DNA from 3 places in the Shigella flexneri 2a str. 301 genome. Region 2 is predicted to be linked to each of the others. Evidence: predicted binding sites of a transcription regulator. Region 2 holds the regulator's gene; each other region holds the start of a gene.
What was found. Region 2 encodes ArgR, which controls arginine synthesis, uptake and breakdown. Its sites were predicted from a motif close to ANTGAATAAAAATACANT; they were not measured.
Positions count from the first base shown of each region.

Region 1: a site for ArgR is predicted at 4,882-4,899, ahead of argA (N-acetylglutamate synthase). Genes of this name have one in related genera too.
Region 3: a site for ArgR is predicted at 1,435-1,452, ahead of argC (N-acetyl-gamma-glutamyl-phosphate reductase). Genes of this name have one in related genera too.

Region 1 is NC_004337.2:2,904,636-2,911,428, forward strand. It holds gene SF2824 (cysteine sulfinate desulfinase) at 1-341, shown strand, start outside; gene ygdK (CsdA-binding activator) at 341-784, shown strand; gene ygdL (sulfur acceptor protein CsdL) at 835-1,641, opposite strand; gene mltA (murein transglycosylase A) at 1,879-2,976, opposite strand; tRNA gene SF4504 (tRNA-Met) at 3,185-3,261, shown strand; tRNA gene SF4505 (tRNA-Met) at 3,295-3,371, shown strand; gene SF2828 (amidase) at 3,446-4,789, opposite strand; gene argA (N-acetylglutamate synthase) at 4,931-6,262, shown strand; gene recD (exonuclease V subunit alpha) at 6,324-6,793, opposite strand, start outside.
Region 2 is NC_004337.2:3,371,175-3,377,967, forward strand. It holds gene mdh (malate dehydrogenase) at 7-945, opposite strand; gene argR (arginine repressor ArgR) at 1,380-1,850, shown strand; gene yhcN (hypothetical protein) at 2,164-2,478, shown strand; gene yhcO (hypothetical protein) at 2,534-2,806, opposite strand; gene yhcP (p-hydroxybenzoic acid efflux subunit AaeB) at 2,898-4,865, opposite strand; gene yhcQ (p-hydroxybenzoic acid efflux subunit AaeA) at 4,871-5,803, opposite strand; gene SF3281a (efflux system membrane protein) at 5,811-6,083, opposite strand; gene yhcS (transcriptional regulator) at 6,215-6,793, shown strand, end outside.
Region 3 is NC_004337.2:4,168,216-4,175,008, forward strand. It holds gene argE (acetylornithine deacetylase) at 236-1,387, opposite strand; gene argC (N-acetyl-gamma-glutamyl-phosphate reductase) at 1,541-2,545, shown strand; gene argB (acetylglutamate kinase) at 2,556-3,329, shown strand; gene argH (argininosuccinate lyase) at 3,390-4,763, shown strand; gene SF4038 (insertion sequence IS4 transposase InsG) at 4,947-6,293, shown strand; gene SF4039 (bifunctional D-altronate/D-mannonate dehydratase) at 6,701-6,793, shown strand, end outside.

The DNA.
Region 1 (6,793 bases), 470 kb from region 2:
TGGCAGATTACGATATCAACCAGGCCGAAAGCTGGAGCCGTAGCTTAGCAACGCTTGCAGAAGAAGCGCTGGCGAAACGTCCAGGCTTTCGTTCATTCCGCTGCCAGGATTCCAGCCTGCTGGCCTTTGATTTTGCTGGCGTTCATCACAGCGATATGGTGACGCTACTGGCGGAGTACGGTATTGCCTTGCGGGCCGGGCAACATTGCGCTCAGCCGCTACTGGCAGAATTAGGCGTAACCGGCACACTGCGCGCCTCATTTGCGCCATATAATACAAAGAGTGATGTGGATGCGCTGGTGAATGCCGTTGACCGCGCGCTGGAATTATTGGTGGATTAATGACAAACCCGCAATTCGCCGGACATCCGTTCGGCACAACCGTAACCGCAGAAACGTTACGCAATACCTTCGCACCGTTGTCGCAATGGGAAGATAAATATCGCCAGTTGATCATGCTGGGGAAACAGCTTCCGGCTTTGCCAGACGAGTTAAAAGCGCAGGCTAAAGAGATTGCCGGATGCGAAAACCGCGTCTGGCTGGGATATACCGTGGCTGAAAACGGCAAAATGCACTTCTTTGGCAACAGCGAAGGGCGCATTGTGCGCGGCCTGTTGGCGGTGTTGTTGACTGCCGTTGAGGGGAAAACCGCCGCCGAATTACAGGCACAGTCGCCGCTGGCATTGTTTGATGAGCTGGGATTACGTGCGCAGCTTAGCGCCTCACGCAGCCAGGGGTTAAATGCGTTAAGCGAGGCGATTATCGCTGCGACGAAGCAGGTTTAAGCACAGAACCGGGTCGGATAAGACGTTCGCGTCTCATCCGACCTGATTGTTTAACCCTGACGCGCCGCTTTCGCCATCATCTTCTTCAGCGCATGAGAAACCGCAACAAACCCAAAGGTGGCGGTCACCATCGTTGCCGCGCCAAATCCAGATGCACAATCCATCCGCTTCGGCCCTTCTGCCGTGGCTTTCATCGCACACACCGTACCGTCTGACTGCGGGTACACCAGCGCTTCAGTAGAAAACACGCAATCCACGCCGAGCTTACCTTTACTGTTTTTCACTACGCCAAAATCGCTTTTCAGGCGCTCGCGCAACTTCGCCGCCAGCGGATCCTGAATCGTTTTCGCCAGATCGGTAACCTGAATCTGCGTCGGGTCAATCTGCCCACCCGCGCCACCGGTCGTGACCAGCGGGATTTTATTGCGCCGACAATAAGCAATCAGCGCCGCTTTGGGCCGTACACTATCAATGGCATCAATCACGTACGAATAACCGGCACTCATATATTGCGCTACGTTATCCGGCGTCACGAAATCATCCACCACCGTTACACGGCACTCCGGGTTAATCTGGCGAATGCGCTCCGCCATGACTTCCGCTTTTGCCAGCCCGACGTTATCGCGCAGAGCGTGAATTTGCCGATTGGTATTGGTGACGCACACATCATCCATATCGATAAGCGTGATTGCGCCAATCCCCGTGCGCGCCAGCGCTTCCGCCGCCCAGGAACCGACACCACCGATACCAACCACACAAATATGCGCGTCAGCAAACAGTTGCAACGCTTTTTCACCATACAGACGCGCTGTGCCACCAAAACGCTGACGCCATGCATCACTAATTACCACAGACATAGCACCTCAGAATTAAAAAGGGCGAGGTTATCCCTCACCCTAAACGCATAAATGCCTGATGCGCTACGCTTATCAGGCCTACATAACTCCTGCAATATTTTGGATTTGCATGATTTGTAGGCCGGATAAGGCGTTCACGCCGCATCCGGTATGAACAACGCGCACTTAGTCAATAATCAGGATGTGAGGTTACCCCTCCCCTGTCATATCCGTAAAAACGGCATACAGAATATCACATCAGCCGCTAAAGACGTTACCTGCGCCCGGAGCCGTTTTCAGCACCCAAACCCGTCCATAGTGGTTGTACCAACCTGCGCGGTGTCCGGCTTCCGGCCCGATCCCTTGATAGATATCGAAGTGTTGGCCTTTGATTGCGCCCCCGACATCCAACGCCACCATCAGACGCAATTCGTACTGACCGTTAAATTTGCCGTTATTATCCAGCAGCGGCACTTCTGCCAGCAAGGTAGTACCTGGCGGAATAATTGAACGATCGGAGGCAACAGAAGCACGGCCAACCAGCGGCACCGCACTTGCCCCTTTCACCGGTGCAAAAGATTGCGGTTTAAAGAAGACGAAAGACGGGTTCTGTTCCAGCAGCTCGCGAACCTCGGCTTCACTGTGTGTTTCGCCCCAATGACGAATCGCCTGCATCGACATATCTTCTTTTTTCACTTCGCCACGGTCGATCAGCACCTTACCAATGCTGCGATAGGCATGACCGTTTTTCCCTGCATAGCTGAAAAAGTTAAGCGGACTGCCATCACCAAAGTCGATATACCCACTACCCTGCACATCCATAATGAAGTTATCCATCAGAGAGTTGCTGTAAGCGAGGATGTATTTATCGCCCAATGCCCCGGCGTAGATCTCCGCACGAGACGGCAGACGACCACGTTTTGGCGGCATACGGTAAATAGGATACTGGAACTCGCCCTGGCGGGTATGGCGCGCCTGAATTACCGGCGTGTAATAGCCTGTAAACTGCACGTTACCATAGTTGTCGGCACCTTCCATCTGCCAGGCATCAATGCCGAACTGGCGCATATTGCGGGTATCACCGCCTGCGCGCAGCCACTCTTGCACCGCGTTATAAACATTACTCTGGTTGCCATACAGACGCGGTGACGAATTACGGATATGGTTAATTTGCTCGGCAAAATCACCGGCGTTAATCGGCGCGCCAACGGCATCTGGCTGGTTCACCAGAGAGAAAGGCTGGGTAAATTTCCCGTCTTTATATTGCTGTCCGCGATCGGTTGGTTTGGAAGAGCAGGCGGCAAGCATTGCCACAACCGTGCCCATAAGAAGGTACTTTACCCAACGTCCTTTCATTGTTCTCTTCTTCAGGTTAAAAAATAAGGCGCAACGAAGATAACAAACCGCCGCGTTTAATGAAATGAGCAGCCTCTCCCTGACGCAAATTTTGCACAAAAAATAGGCTTTAGTGGTTTGTTTTTGTTCAAAATCATGCTAAATCCGTGATCGGGGTAAAAAAAAGGTTGCATGAAAACGCGAGCGGAGTATAGTGCGCATCCACGGACGCGGGGTGGAGCAGCCTGGTAGCTCGTCGGGCTCATAACCCGAAGGTCGTCGGTTCAAATCCGGCCCCCGCAACCAATCAAATTTGATGAAGTAAAAGCAGTACGGTGACGCGGGGTGGAGCAGCCTGGTAGCTCGTCGGGCTCATAACCCGAAGGTCGTCGGTTCAAATCCGGCCCCCGCAACCAATTATTGAACACCCTAACGGGTGTTTTTTTGTTTCTGATCTCCCATAAAAAAAGCGCCATTCAGCGCCTTTTTATCATCCCCTTCTCGCCAGCGTTGCCCCATCGGCAAAATACGCTTTAATCCCCGCAAGAATAGACTCCGCAACTTCCTGCTGGAAAGTCGCCGTTTTCAGTTTACGCTCTTCCTCAACGTTACTGATAAACGCCGTTTCGACCAGAATGGAGGGAATATCTGGTGCCTTTAGTACGGCAAACCCGGCCTGTTCAACTTGATTTTTATGCAGCTTGTTGATTTTTCCGAGCTTATTCAGTACCGCTTTACCAAACTTAAGGCTGTCAGCAATAGTCAGCGACTGCACCATATCGAACATGGTGTGGTCGACATAGCGGTCACCGCTTTTGCTCACGCCACCAATCAAGTCCGAGGCGTTCTGGGTTTGTGCCAGATATTTTGCCGCAGTACTGGTTGCGCCTTTGGTTGAGAGCGCAAACACCGAGGAACCGCTCGGCTGACGACTGGTAAAGGCGTCGGCATGGATAGAGACAAACAGGTCAGCACGCTGTTTCTGGGCTTTTGCTACGCGCACTTGCAACGGAATGAAGATGTCTTCATTGCGCGTCATGTACACCTTCATATTGCCCTCTTCCTCGATCAGAGAGCGCAAACGGCGAGCTATTTGCAATACCACATCTTTTTCGCGCGTTTTGTATTTCCCCACCGCACCGGAGTCTTCGCCACCGTGGCCAGGGTCAAGCATAATGACAATCGGACGATCGCGCCCTGCTTTACCCGGTTGTGGACCACTTTGCGCTGGCGGCACCTGCTTTTCGAGGTCGCCTTTGTTGTAATCCTCCAGCAGCGCCAGCAGCGGGTCCTGCATATCCTGTGCATTGGCCGGATAGAGGTCCATCACCAGACGCTCTTTAAACCCGGCGACCGGCGCAAGGGCAAACAGCTGCGGTTTTACGTTTTGCTTTAATTCAAAAACCATGCGTACGGTTTGCGGGTCAAATTGCCCGACGCGCGCCGACTTGATGAACGGGTCGTCTGCACGAATTTGTGCCGCCATCCCCTTGAGTACCGAGTTCAGGTTTACATCTTCGATATCCACCACCACGCGTTCAGGGTTACTCAACGCGAACTGCTTATATTTCAGCTGACGATTTGATTCTACCGTCACGCGGGTGTAGCTGGACGCAGGCCAGACGCGCACCGCCACGACCTGGCTAACCGCAGCCAGGCTGACCTGACTTACGCTCAATAGCCACATAGCGCCCGCGCCTTGCAGTAAACGACGACGGCTGATTGCAGTGTTGGATCCTGACATGCCTCTCCCGAGCAAAAGAAATCTAAGCTGTGTAACAAGTAAACGACTAATTTGACCGGAAACTTTAGCGAAAGACGCATAATCTGTCATCTAATAAACGGTAAACATTCTTTTTATATTCACGGCATTACTGATAAAAAAGTCGCTCTCGCATAAAATTTACACTTGCACCCTGCGAAAAAACAGAATAAAAATACAATAATTTCAAATAATCATGCAAAGGGGTGTGCCGTGGTAAAGGAACGTAAAACCGAGCTGGTCGAGGGATTCCGCCATTCGGTTCCCTATATCAATACCCACCGGGGAAAAACGTTTGTCATCATGCTCGGCGGTGAAGCCATTGAGCATGAGAATTTCTCCAGTATCGTTAATGATATCGGGTTGTTGCACAGCCTCGGCATCCGTCTGGTGGTGGTCTATGGCGCACGTCCGCAGATCGACGCAAATCTGGCTGCGCATCACCACGAACCGCTGTATCACAAGAATATACGTGTGACCGACGCCAAAACACTGGAACTGGTGAAGCAGGCTGCGGGAACATTGCAACTGGATATTACTGCTCGCCTGTCAATGAGTCTCAATAACACGCCGCTGCAGGGCGCGCATATCAACGTCGTTAGTGGCAATTTTATTATTGCCCAGCCGCTGGGCGTCGATGACGGCGTGGATTACTGCCATAGCGGGCGTATCCGGCGGATTGATGAAGACGCGCTCCATCGTCAACTGGAAAGCGGTGCAATAGTGCTAATGGGGCCGGTCGCTGTTTCAGTCACTGGCGAGAGCTTTAATCTGACCTCGGAAGAGATTGCCACTCAACTAGCCATCAAACTGAAAGCTGAAAAGATGATTGGTTTTTGCTCTTCCCAGGGCGTTACTAATGACGACGGTGATATTGTCTCCGAACTTTTCCCTAACGAAGCGCAAGCACGGGTAGAAGCCCAGGAAGAGAAAGGCGATTACAACTCCGGTACGGTGCGCTTTTTGCGTGGCGCAGTGAAAGCCTGCCGCAGCGGCGTGCGCCGCTGTCATTTAATCAGTTATCAGGAAGATGGCGCGCTGTTGCAAGAGTTGTTCTCACGCGACGGTATCGGTACGCAGATTGTGATGGAAAGCGCCGAGCAGATTCGTCGCGCAACAATCAACGATATTGGCGGTATTCTGGAGTTGATTCGCCCGCTGGAGCAGCAAGGTATTCTGGTGCGCCGTTCTCGCGAGCAGCTGGAGATGGAAATCGACAAATTCACCATTATTCAGCGCGATAACACGACTATTGCCTGCGCCGCGCTCTATCCGTTCCCGGAAGAGAAGATTGGGGAAATGGCCTGTGTGGCAGTTCACCCGGATTACCGCAGTTCATCACGGGGCGAGGTTCTGCTGGAACGCATTGCCGCTCAGGCGAAGCAGAGCGGCTTAAGCAAATTGTTTGTGCTGACCACGCGCAGTATTCACTGGTTCCAGGAACGTGGATTTACCCCGGTGGATATTGATTTACTGCCCGAGAGCAAAAAGCAGTTGTACAACTACCAGCGTAAATCCAAAGTGTTGATGGCGGATTTAGGGTAAGCGATGAAAATCACCGGATGCGGCAGGCGTAACACTCGTGCGTCGCATCCGGCAATTACGTTTATTCCCGCGAACTAAACAACGCCGCCAGACCACTGCGCCGCTCAGTACGAGTGGCGATTGCCGCACTTAATATACGCTCATCGGCATACAGCGACAGACGACGACGCGCGCGGGTCACCGCGGTGTATACCAGCTCTCGCGTTACTACCGGCGTGCGTTGGCTCGGTAAAATCAACGCCGCATGGTCGAACTCCGATCCCTGCGATTTATGTACCGTCATCGCCCACGTAGTTTCGTGCTCTGGCAAGCGACTCGGTTGCACAGACTTAATATTGCCGTCCGGCATCGCAAACCAGACGCGCGTCCCCTGCCCGCGATCCAGCGCAATACCGATATCGCCATTAAACAACCCAAGCGCGCTGTCATTACGGGCAATCATCACCGGTCGGCCTTCGTACCAACGAGAGTGCGGATGACGATGAATTTTGCGCTTCTGTTGCATAAACTGTTCAATTCGCTCATTCAGTC
Region 2 (6,793 bases):
AATCAATTACTTATTAACGAACTCTTTGCCCAGGGCGATATCTTTCTTGAGCGTATCCAGCATACCTTCCAGCGCGTTCTGTTCAAATGCGCTCAGGGTACCGATAGATTTACGCTCTTCCACGCCGTTTTTACCCAGCAGCAGCGGTTGAGAGAAGAAACGGGCGTACTGACCGTCGCCTTCAACGTAGGCACATTCGACAACGCCTTGTTCGCCCTGCAGTGCACGAACCAGAGACAGACCAAAACGTGCAGCTGCCTGGCCCATAGACAGGGTTGCAGACCCGCCACCGGCTTTCGCTTCAACCACCTCAGTACCCGCGTTCTGGATACGTTTGGTCAGATCAGCCACTTCCTGCTCGGTAAAACTAACGCCAGGAACCTGTGACAGCAGCGGCAGAATGGTAACACCAGAGTGACCGCCAATAACCGGCACTTCAACTTCGCCTGGCTGTTTGCCTTTCAGTTCCGCAACAAAGGTGTTGGAACGAATGATATCCAGCGTGGTAACGCCGAACAGTTTGTTTTTGTCATAAACACCGGCTTTTTTCAGCACTTCAGCAGCAATTGCAACTGTGGTGTTAACCGGGTTAGTGATAATACCAATGCACGCTTTCGGGCAGTTTTTCGCAACTTGCTGTACCAGGTTTTTCACGATGCCGGCGTTAACGTTAAACAGGTCGGAACGATCCATACCCGGTTTACGCGCTACGCCTGCAGAGATAAGAACGACATCTGCGCCTTCCAGCGCCGGAGTCGCATCTTCACCAGAAAAACCTTTGATTTTCACAGCAGTAGGGATATGGCTCAGATCGACGGCCACACCGGGAGTCACTGGAGCGATATCATACAGAGAGAGTTCTGAACCTGAAGGCAGTTGGGTTTTTAACAGTAGTGCAAGCGCCTGGCCAATACCGCCAGCAGCGCCGAGGACTGCGACTTTCATCCTAAACTCCTTATTATATTGATAAACTAAGATATGTTGCTCCGCTGCCGCGACCTTAATCCACAAAATTGCCGTTTACAATGACCACATCTCAAGAATGTGTAGTCACGCAAGTTTAGCGTTTATGCATTTAATTGCCGTAATCAGGAACCTAACTTACGTAATTAACAGTCGCTTATGCATTAGCGCAACATTCCAACAGGTGGTGACAATATACCCTACCGTTCAGCCAAAACAACATCAATTTGATAACAATTAATTTACTTTTAAACAGAATTTGCATGCCGTGACGCAGGCATGTTTCTCAATAACGAAATTTGATAAAATCCCGCTCTTTCATAACATTATTTCAGCCTTCTTCAGGGCTGACTGTTTGCATAAAAATTCATCTGTATGCACAATAATGTTGTATCAACCACCATATCGGGTGACTTATGCGAAGCTCGGCTAAGCAAGAAGAACTAGTTAAAGCATTTAAAGCATTACTTAAAGAAGAGAAATTTAGCTCCCAGGGCGAAATCGTCGCCGCGTTGCAGGAGCAAGGCTTTGACAATATTAATCAGTCTAAAGTCTCGCGGATGTTGACCAAGTTTGGTGCTGTACGTACACGCAATGCCAAAATGGAAATGGTTTACTGCCTGCCAGCTGAACTGGGTGTACCAACCACCTCCAGTCCATTGAAGAATCTGGTGCTGGATATCGACTACAACGATGCAGTTGTCGTGATTCATACCAGCCCTGGCGCGGCGCAGTTAATTGCTCGCCTGCTGGACTCACTGGGCAAAGCAGAAGGTATTCTGGGCACCATCGCTGGCGATGACACCATCTTTACCACCCCTGCTAACGGTTTCACCGTCAAAGACCTGTACGAAGCGATTTTAGAGCTGTTCGACCAGGAGCTTTAATCTCTGCCCCGTCGCTTCTGGCGGCGGGGAAAATGTTGCTTATCCCTCTCATTCCCCTTCTTTCTCCTGCGATACATTTAACGAATAGTGCGTTTTACCGCGACACATCATTCACAAAATGAATACATACGGTAAAAAAAGCACATTATGCAAAATTCATTATCTAATTGAAAATACTATAATTAATAATAAATAACCGTGTTTTTTATACTTTTTTGTTATTAAAATTCACATTTTTAACACTTAGTATCAACTGAAACAGTTAGTGTGGTATTAATTAGTTCAATAATTAGTGTATACTTGATTTTGTGATATGGGTCACGAAACAAAGGCCCAGCTAAAAGATTATGTCGAGGTAAAAATCATGAAAATCAAAACCACTGTAGCTGCATTAAGCGTACTTTCTGTTCTCTCTTTCGGTGCATTCGCTGCCGACTCCATTGATGCTGCACAAGCACAAAATCGTGAAGCAATCGGGACCGTATCCGTAAGTGGTGTGGCGTCTTCGCCAATGGATATACGTGAAATGCTGAACAAAAAAGCGGAAGAGAAAGGCGCAACGGCCTACCAGATTACTGAAGCTCGTAGCGGTGACACCTGGCACGCTACGGCTGAACTGTACAAATAAACCCTCATCGTTTTGTCCGACGATATTGCCCCCGGTTCGTGGGCTTTTTTTTGCGCTAATGACGAACATTAAAACGCAAATGCCCTTCCAGCTCTTCCTCTGCCTCATCAAACAGCAATATTAACGCGCCAAAACGGCGACGCGTTTTCTCTCCCAGATGAACAAATTCAATCTCAAGTGGTAGCGGCAGGACATCGTTCATTAACACATCCCATAGTGAGTCGAGATCGCGTACCTTATCTTTAGCCAGACCAAAGGTTTGGCTAAAGTCACGATAAAAATCCTCCTGACTCTCAATCTCATCAAAATCAAAGGCATAAATATTCATCTGTTGCCACCGTCACGTTTCGCGGCGAGTTCTGCCGTGCATCGCTAAGTATAGCCATGAAAAAACCGACGCTTTTGGCGTCGGTTTTGACTTAACTATCGGTCAACGCATGTTGATACTTATGGAGCATCCCCGCCAGCCGATGAACCGGTTCCGTCACCTGCGGTGGCGCTTGCCAGATGCGTAGCTTTTCCTGGTAGATTTCCAGTTCTTCCAGCAACTGGCCAAAGTACCGACGACGTTTATCATCGCTACGGGCAGATATCACATGGTCTGCTGTGCGGCGCATTTGTCGGTGAAACGCCGATAAATCCTCGTTAACCGGGATCGGCGCATCACGCAGGCGCTGGTGCGCGATAATCATCGTCAGCGCCAGGCGAAATTTCGGCAAATCCCCTGGGAACTTATTCATCAGCAAAAACAGCTGCTGATAAAGTGCCGGGAGGTGGTTCTCTTTACGACGTGCCACATTGGTAGTCATCGCGGAAACAGCGGCAGAAACAAACTGATTAAGCAGTACACGTCCAGTCCTGTCGCGCGATTTATCCCGCACCAGCAAAATAACGGTGAACGCGAGCACACAGCCGACGATTTGCCCTAATGCGCTGTCGAGAAACTGACTGAAATGGAAAGTCATCGGGTTATCCAGCACGATAATATTTATGGTGCTGGCCAGTGCCCCCATCGAGCCCAGTCGCCGTTTCTGTACTTCTATACCGAGGAAGAATCCCAGCACTGCCAGGCTAATACACAGCAGCAACATGCTCTGTTGGGTATTAGGGATAATCACCAAAAAGTAGAGCAGCCCTAACGGCAGCGCGGCCAGCGTCCCATAGATAAAGTCGATCGCCACCATGCGTGGATTCGGCAAACGCATTGCCAGTGACGTCACGACCGCAATCATCACCATTGCACCACTGCCGGAAGTCCAGCCCGTCCACAGCCAGAAAAGCGTGCCCAGAATGCAGGAAAGTGTGGTTCGCCAGAAGTTAACCATTGCATGATGACGTTCGGCTGACTCTACTTTTACTTCCGGTTCGCCTTGCAGGATCTCTTCTTCGGTGGCGTTGATTTTTGTGTTACTGATAACGCCGCGCTTGAGAAGCTGATAACGCGTTGCCGCCGCGACCCAGCTATAAATGGTGACAGGCGTTTCCCGTTCCCCAGTCCAGGCGATAACTCTCCGCAGGCGTTTGAGCTGCTTGTGGACGTCCTGCGCGGTTTCTACCGGCGTGTCAAAAAATTCGCGGAAAGTATCAGTGATCAATTCCGGGCGCGTATTCTGAATAAGATAAGTTTCGCAGGATTGGGTAATCAGCGTCAGCGATAGCGTATTGATCGCTTTTAAACGTCGATTGGCCCGCGCCCAGCGGGAAGATTCCATATTCAGGTTGCTGCGCATGCCTTGTAGTGCCGTGGTGCGTCGCACCAGGTCGCCCCAGGCTTTATCGACAACTTCACCATCGCCATGCTTGATACAGAGTTGCATTAATTGATATTGCGCGACCAGCAAACTTTCCAGCTCTCGATCTACTTCTTGTTTGATCGATCGCGGAGAAAAGAGCAAATCCGCCATAATCGCACACACAATACCGATAACGATCTCGCTACAACGTTCGACGGCAAACTGCGGCGTAAGCAATGGTTCCGGCTGAATGGTGATCACAATGATCAGCGCGGTATAACCGGCCAGCCCCCACGCGTACGAGTTTTCTATTCGTACCAGCGAGGATATCCAGGTACAAAAACCGGCCCAGATACAGCACACCAGAATCATCAATAATGGTGCGCGGATCATCGCAATGATGATCACCAGTCCGGCAATACAGCCAATAAATGTGCCGATGATGCGCAAAAAGCCACGATAGCGAATAGCGCCAGAATACGGTTCACCTCCCGCAGCAAAGGCCGGACCGGCGGCAACAATCGCCGCTGTCAGTACCGCCCAGCGTGGCGTTTCCAGCTGGAAGTGAAAGCCAACAAACAGCGCCAGTACAATGGCGGTCGCCAGTTTTACCGCAAAGCGAATATGTTGGTTAGCAATGGAGAAAATACCCATCGTGATTAACCAAACTCACGCAGGCGATGGGCCATTTTACGGAAGAACGAATCCTGGCTTTCGTCGCGATCTTGTTTGCCAGTGACCACCACTGTAGCAGTGGTGCCCGCAGGCCAGATGTTCTCTTGCTGGTTGTCGAGACGAATACGAACCGGAACACGTTGCGCCAAACGCACCCATTCAAGGTCAGAGTCGATGGTCGCCATCCCTTTGTCGTCACGCGTGCTGCTGGCGTTGGTGACCCCAGCGGCAACACTATCAACAGTCCCTTTCAGCACTTTGTTACTGCCAAGCGGCGTGATCTCTGCACGATACCCCGGACGCACCCCTTCCAGCTTAGTTTCTTCCATATAGGCCAGTACATAGAAGGAGTTCTGTTTCACCAGCGCAACCGCCGTTGATCCTCGAGTAATAAACTCACCGGTATAGACGTTGAGGTTGGTCACCCAGCCATCTGCTGGCGCTCGGATCACCGTGCGTTCAAGATCCAGTTTTGCCAGATCGCGGGTCGCCTGCGCTTTCGCTAACTGATGCAGAACCGTTTGTAGTACGTTGTTAGCCTGGTCGATCTCTTCGCGAGACATCGCCTGCACACCGAGACGGTTACGACGTCCGGCCTCCTGGCGTTTCTCCTGTGCCAGTACCTGATAATAAGCAACATCGGCTTGCGCTTCCTCAAGCGCCTTTTGATAGCGCGGCTGGTCGATGGTGAACAGTATCTGTCCTTTTTTCACCAGCTGGTTATCATGAACATTCACCTGGGTAATGAGTCCAGAAACGTCCGGCGCGATCGCAACGACGTCAGCGCTAAAGCGCGCGTCACGCGTCCAGGGGGATTCGGTGTAATAGACCCAGGCATTAAAAATTGCGATGAAGGCCAGAATGACTAATACGACCGTGATGGCCGTACGGGAGAATTTTCTTATTAGTGTTTTCACTTCAACCTCAAACGAACAGTCGCGATATCAAATAAAACAAGCAGCAATAGAGCGCGGTGTTGAACAACGCCGGATGCCAGACAAAGTCGTAGATACCTGTTGGCACAAGTACCCGGCGCACCAGCCAGAAAATCGCCAGTGATAAAAGCAATTCAAAAAATATCGGTGGGAAGGACAGCCCAAACACCACGATAACGGGAAACAGACTCATGTTGACCTTGGTTGTATAGAGAGAGCAGGCGTTATTATTTTCAGCATCTGTCGCCGCAGAGAAGGGCATGGAAAGCCGGGCGAGAGCAACATTGCTGTAGATTGATATTTAATATATTAGCGTAACTGTTATGCTGTTATCTATATTATGTGATCTAAATCACTTTTAAGTCAGAGTGAATAATGGAACGACTAAAACGCATGTCGGTGTTTGCCAAAGTAGTTGAATTTGGCTCTTTTACCGCCGCCGCCAGACAGCTACAGATGAGCGTTTCGTCCATCAGTCAGACGGTGTCAAAACTGGAAGATGAGTTGCAGGTAAAGCTGTTAAACCGTAGCACACGCAGCATTGGCCTGACCGAAGCCGGTAGAATTTACTACCAGGGCTGCCGTCGTATGCTTCATGAAGTGCAGGATGTTCATGAGCAACTGTATGCCTTCAATAACACCCCCATCGGGACGCTACGCATTGGCTGTTCTTCAACTATGGCACAAAATGTTCTCGCCGGGCTGACAGCCAAAATGCTGAAAGAATACCCAGGTTTGAGCGCCAATCTGGTTACCGGAATTCCAGCCCCCGACCTGATTGCCGACGGTCTGGATGTGGTGATCCGCGTCGGCGCGTTGCAGGATTCCAGCCTGTTTTCCCGCCGTCTTGGCGCGATGCCAATGGTGGTGTGCGCCGCGAAAAGCTATCTCACACAATACGGCATACCGGAAAAACCCGCCGATTTAAGTAGCCATTCATGGCTTGAATACAGCGTGCGGCCCGACAATGAA
Region 3 (6,793 bases), 800 kb from region 2:
TGACGTCAAATGCTGCGAAATCGCTTCAGCAAACGAATAAATAGCAGGAATTTACGCCATTAAATTCACGACGCTTTAAATAAGCGTAACTTATGGAAATGTTAAAAAATCGCCATACATAACACCAAAGGTGTAGGTCGGATAAGATGCGCAAGCATCGCATCCGACATTATTGCGGCACCGGAGTTTGGCAACGGTGCCGGATGCGGCGCGAGCGCCTTATCCGGCCTACGTTTTAATGCCAGCAAAAATGGTGAATTACCTGGATAATCAACTCACGGGTGGGTTTAATAAACCGCGTCTCCAGATATTCATCAGGCTGATGAGCTTGATTGATGGAACCCGGACCGAGCACCAGCGTCGGGCATAACGTTTGAATAAACGGCGCTTCGGTACAGTAATTCACCACTTCGGTTTTTGCTCCGAGCAATTTCTCAACCACTTCAACCAGTTGATGATTCGGTGGGCATTCATAGCCAGGGATCGGCGGATGCAGCTCGTCGACCGTCAGACGACCCGGCCAGCGTTCGCTCACCGGAGCCAATGCATCGTTGAGCAAACCATTAAGTTCATTGAGTGTCATGCCAGGCTGCGGACGAATATCCATATGCAACTCACAGCAAGCGCAAATACGGTTAGAAGCGTCGCCACCGTGAATATGCCCGAGGTTGAGCGTAGGGTATGGCACGGTAAATGCTTCGTAGTGATAACGTTCTTTCAGGTTATCGCGCAATTGCAAAATATGCCCGATGGCGTCGTGCATTAGTTCGATAGCGTTAATTCCGCGTGCTGGATCGCTGGAGTGCCCCGACTGGCCCTGAATACGGATGGCGTTAGAGATATGACCTTTATGTGCGCGTACCGGTTGTAGTGACGTCGGTTCGCCAATGATGGCGCAATCCGGGCGCAGGGCGGTAGTTTCGGCAAAATAACGCGCTCCGGCCATACTGGTTTCTTCATCAGCAGTCGCCAGAATGTAGAGCGGTTTTTTCAGTTTCGTGACGTCGACATCGCGTAGCGCATCAAGGATAAACGCAAAAAAGCCTTTCATGTCGGCGGTGCCTAAGCCGTAAAGCTTGCCGTCATGCTCCGTCAGTGTAAACGGATCGCGCGTCCAGCGACCGTCATCAAATGGCACCGTATCGGTATGCCCCGCCAGCAACAAGCCGCCAGCCCCCTGTCCGTAACTGGCCAGCATATTAAATTTGTTGCGAGTTCCTGGAACAGGCTGCACTTCCACATTGAAGCCCAAATCTTTAAACCAGTCCGCCAGCAGAGTGATTAAATCTGCATTGCTTTGATCGAGTGCCTCTTCCGTAGCGCTTATTGAAGGTGTGGCAATCAGAGCGCGGTAAATCTCGATAAATGGCGGTAATTTGTTTTTCATTGTTGACACACCTCTGGTCATGATAGTATCAATATTCATGCAGTATTTATGAATAAAAATACACTAACGTTGAGCGTAATAAAACCCACCAGCCGTAAGGTGAATGTTTTACGTTTAACCTGGCAACCAGACATAAGAAGGTGAATAGCCCCGATGTTGAATACGCTGATTGTGGGTGCCAGCGGCTACGCTGGCGCAGAGCTAGTGACCTATGTAAATCGCCATCCGCATATGAACATAACCGCTTTGACTGTTTCAGCGCAAAGCAATGATGCGGGAAAGTTAATCTCCGATTTGCATCCGCAGCTAAAAGGCATCGTTGAGCTGCCGTTGCAGCCGATGTCGGATATCAGCGAGTTTAGCCCAGGGGTGGACGTAGTGTTTCTCGCCACCGCCCATGAAGTTAGCCACGATTTAGCGCCGCAGTTTCTTGAAGCGGGCTGCGTGGTGTTCGACCTTTCCGGCGCGTTTCGTGTTAACGACGCCACCTTCTATGAAAAATATTACGGCTTTACCCATCAATACCCGGAACTGCTGGAACAGGCAGCCTACGGTCTGGCGGAGTGGTGCGGTAATAAATTAAAAGAAGCGAATTTGATTGCGGTGCCAGGCTGTTATCCGACGGCGGCACAGCTGGCGCTGAAACCGTTGATTGATGCCGATCTTCTTGACCTCAATCAGTGGCCGGTGATCAACGCCACCAGCGGCGTGAGCGGTGCAGGACGTAAGGCAGCGATTTCAAATAGTTTTTGTGAAGTTAGCCTGCAACCGTATGGCGTCTTTACTCATCGCCATCAACCAGAGATCGCCACACACCTCGGTGCTGACGTTATCTTCACCCCACATCTGGGCAATTTCCCGCGCGGCATTCTCGAAACCATTACCTGCCGCCTGAAATCGGGTGTGACCCAGGCGCAAGTCGCGCAAGCGTTACAGCAGGCGTATGCCCATAAACCGCTGGTGCGGCTGTATGACAAAGGCGTTCCGGCGCTGAAAAATGTCGTTGGGCTGCCATTTTGCGATATCGGGTTTGCCGTTCAGGGCGAGCATCTGATTATTGTGGCGACCGAAGACAACTTACTGAAAGGCGCGGCGGCACAAGCGGTACAGTGCGCCAATATTCGTTTCGGCTATGCGGAAACGCAGTCTCTTATTTAAGGGTGCAATGATGAATCCATTAATTATCAAACTGGGCGGCGTACTGCTGGATAGTGAAGAGGCGCTGGAACGTCTGTTTAGCGCATTGGTGAATTATCGTGAGTCACATCAGCGTCCGCTGGTGATTGTGCACGGCGGCGGTTGCGTGGTGGATGAGCTGATGAAAGGGCTGAATCTGCCGGTGAAAAAGAAAAACGGCCTGCGGGTGACGCCTGCTGATCAGATAGACATTATCACCGGAGCACTGGCGGGAACGGCAAATAAAACCCTGTTGGCATGGGCGAAGAAACATCAGATTGCGGCCGTAGGTTTGTTTCTCGGTGACGGCGACAGCGTCAAAGTGACCCAGCTTGATGAAGAGTTAGGTCATGTTGGACTGGCGCAGCCAGGTTCGCCTAAGCTTATCAACTCCTTGCTGGAGAACGGTTATCTGCCGGTGGTCAGCTCCATTGGCGTAACAGACGAAGGGCAACTGATGAACGTCAATGCCGACCAGGCGGCAACGGCGCTGGCGGCAACGCTGGGCGCGGATCTGATTTTGCTCTCCGACGTCAGCGGCATTCTCGACGGCAAAGGGCAACGCATTGCCGAAATGACCGCCGCGAAAGCAGAACAACTGATTGAGCAGGGCATTATTACTGACGGCATGATAGTGAAAGTGAACGCGGCGCTGGATGCGGCCCGCACGCTGGGCCGTCCGGTAGATATCGCTTCTTGGCGTTATGCGGAGCAGCTTCCGGCACTGTTTAACGGTATGCCGATGGGTACGCGGATTTTAGCTTAAGTTTTGTTAGCCGGAGGCGCAGCTTTCCGGCATTGAATTTCAAAATAAGGAAACAGAGTTATGGCACTTTGGGGCGGGCGTTTTACCCAGGCAGCAGATCAACGGTTCAAACAATTCAACGACTCACTGCGCTTTGATTACCGTCTGGCGGAGCAGGATATTGTTGGCTCTGTGGCCTGGTCCAAAGCCTTGGTAACGGTCGGCGTGTTAACCGCAGAAGAGCAGGCGCAACTGGAAGAGGCGCTGAACGTGTTGCTGGAAGATGTTCGCGCCAGGCCACAACAAATCCTTGAAAGCGACGCCGAAGATATCCATAGCTGGGTGGAAGGCAAACTGATCGACAAAGTGGGCCAGTTAGGCAAAAAGCTGCATACCGGGCGTAGCCGTAATGATCAGGTAGCGACTGACCTGAAACTGTGGTGCAAAGATACCGTTAGCGAGTTACTGACGGCTAACCGGCAGCTGCAATCGGCGCTGGTGGAAACCGCACAAAACAATCAGGACGCGGTAATGCCAGGTTACACTCACCTGCAACGCGCCCAGCCGGTGACGTTCGCGCACTGGTGCCTGGCCTATGTTGAGATGCTGGCGCGTGATGAAAGCCGTTTGCAGGATGCGCTTAAGCGTCTGGATGTCAGCCCATTAGGCTGTGGCGCGCTGGCGGGAACGGCCTATGAAATCGACCGTGAACAGTTAGCAGGCTGGCTGGGCTTTGCTTCGGCGACCCGTAACAGTCTGGACAGCGTTTCTGACCGTGACCATGTGTTGGAACTGCTTTCTGCTGCCGCTATCGGCATGGTGCATCTGTCGCGTTTTGCTGAAGATCTGATTTTCTTTAACACCGGCGAAGCGGGGTTTGTGGAGCTTTCGGACCGCGTGACTTCCGGTTCATCATTAATGCCGCAGAAGAAAAACCCGGATGCGCTGGAGCTGATTCGCGGTAAATGCGGCCGGGTGCAGGGTGCGTTAACCGGCATGATGATGACGCTGAAAGGTTTGCCGCTGGCTTACAACAAAGATATGCAGGAAGACAAAGAAGGTCTGTTCGACGCGCTCGATACCTGGCTGGACTGCCTGCATATGGCGGCGCTGGTACTGGACGGCATTCAGGTGAAACGTCCGCGTTGTCAGGAAGCGGCGCAGCAGGGGTATGCGAACGCCACTGAACTGGCGGATTACCTGGTGGCGAAAGGCGTACCTTTCCGCGAGGCGCACCATATTGTGGGTGAAGCGGTGGTGGAAGCCATTCGTCAGGGCAAACCGCTGGAAGATCTGCCACTCAGTGAGTTGCAGAAATTCAGTCAGGTGATTGGCGAAGATGTCTATCCGATTCTGTCGCTACAATCGTGCCTCGAAAAGCGTGCGGCAAAAGGCGGCGTCTCACCGCAGCAGGTGGCGCAGGCGATTGCTTTTGCGCAGGCTCGGTTAGAGTAATTTGTTTATATTGCTCCCCTGAAAATGGGGAGTTTACCACGCCTACAAAGTGCGACACTTCGTAGGCGGATAAGGCGTTTACGCCGCATCAGGCAGAAATTTGTCAGCATTCTGGTGTAATGCCGATCAGTTAAGGATCAGTTGACCGATCCAGTGGCTGTGTAAGAATCCGGAAACGCTCACTTGTTTCCGGATTTTTTTATGCACATTGGACAGGCTCTTGATCTGGTATCCCGTTACGATTCTCTGCGTAACCCACTGACTTCTCTGGGGGATTACCTCGACCCCGAACTCATCTCTCGTTGCCTTGCCGAATCAGGTACTGTAACGCTACGCAAGCGCCGTCTTCCCCTCGAAATGATGGTCTGGTGTATTGTTGGCATGGTGCTTGAGCGTAAAGAACCTCTTCACCAGATTGTGAATCGCCTGGACATCATGCTGCCGGGCAATCGCCCCTTCGTTGCCCCCAGTGCCGTTATTCAGGCCCGCCAGCGCCTGGGAAGTGAGGCTGTCCGCCGCGTGTTCACGAAAACAGCGCAGCTCTGGCATAACGCCACGCCGCATCCGCACTGGTGCGGCCTGACCCTGCTGGCCATCGATGGTGTGTTCTGGCGCACACCGGATACACCAGAGAACGATGCAGCCTTCCCCCGCCAGACACATGCCGGGAACCCGGCGCTCTACCCGCAGGTCAAAATGGTCTGCCAGATGGAACTGACCAGCCATCTGCTGACGGCTGCAGCCTTCGGCACGATGAAGAACAGCGAAAATGAGCTTGCTGAGCAACTTATAGAACAAACCGGCGATAACACTCTGACGTTAATGGATAAAGGTTATTACTCACTGGGACTGTTAAATGGCTGGAGCCTGGCGGGAGAACACCGCCACTGGATGATACCTCTCAGAAAGGGAGCGCAATATGAAGAGCTCAGAAAACTGGGTAAAGGCGATCATCTGGTGAAGCTGAAAACCAGCCCGCAGGCACGAAAAAAGTGGCCGGGACTGGGAAATGAAGTGACAGCCCGCCTGCTGACCGTGACGCGCAAAGGAAAAGTCTGCCATCTGCTGACGTCGATGACGGACGCCATGCGCTTCCCCGGAGGAGAAATGGCGGATCTGTACAGTAATCGCTGGGAAATCGAACTGGGATACAGGGAGATAAAACAGACGATGCAACTGAGCAGGCTGACGCTGAGAAGTAAAAAGCCGGAGCTTGTGGAGCAAGAGCTGTGGGGTGTCTTACTGGCTTATAATCTGGTGAGATATCAGATGATTAAAATGGCGGAACATCTGAAAGGTTACTGGCCGAATCAACTGAGTTTCTCAGAATCATGCGGAATGGTGATGAGAATGCTGATGACATTGCAGGGCGCTTCACCGGGACGTATACCGGAGCTGATGCGCGATCTTGCAAGTATGGGACAACTTGTGAAATTACCGACGAGAAGGGGAAGGGCCTTCCCGAGAGTGGTAAAGGAGAGGCCCTGGAAATACCCCACAGCCCCGAAAAAGAGCCAGTCAGTTGCTTAACTGACTGGCATTACAGCATTCTGGTGACCTTAAATTTAACGCCCAACCAGAACCATTATTTGTCACATTCCTTTTTATTATTGTGTCTTCTTTACCTCCACTCTCACCATGAAAATAATATTTTTAAATACATCAAGCAATACACATTTTAATTAATTGAATATAATTAATTTCTATTTCTGTGCTCATTTTCAATGATTAATGGAGTTTGTTATGTGATTATTTAACGTGTTGTTTTAACAATAATGGTTAATTATTCAGGTGGTTTTTGAGGGTATTTTTTCTCCTCGGTAGAAATTTTTGTTTTTAATGTGATCACGGTTGAATAATCGCTTTTTCTCTCTTGTATGGTAGTAGGCGTAAAATTAGGTTTGAAACGTCTATTTACAACACAGGAGATTGCAATAATGAAAATTATTGCTGCAGATGTTTTTGTTACTTGCCCAGGGCGTAATTTCGTTACGCTTAAAATAACCACTGAAAGCGGACTTTGTGGATTA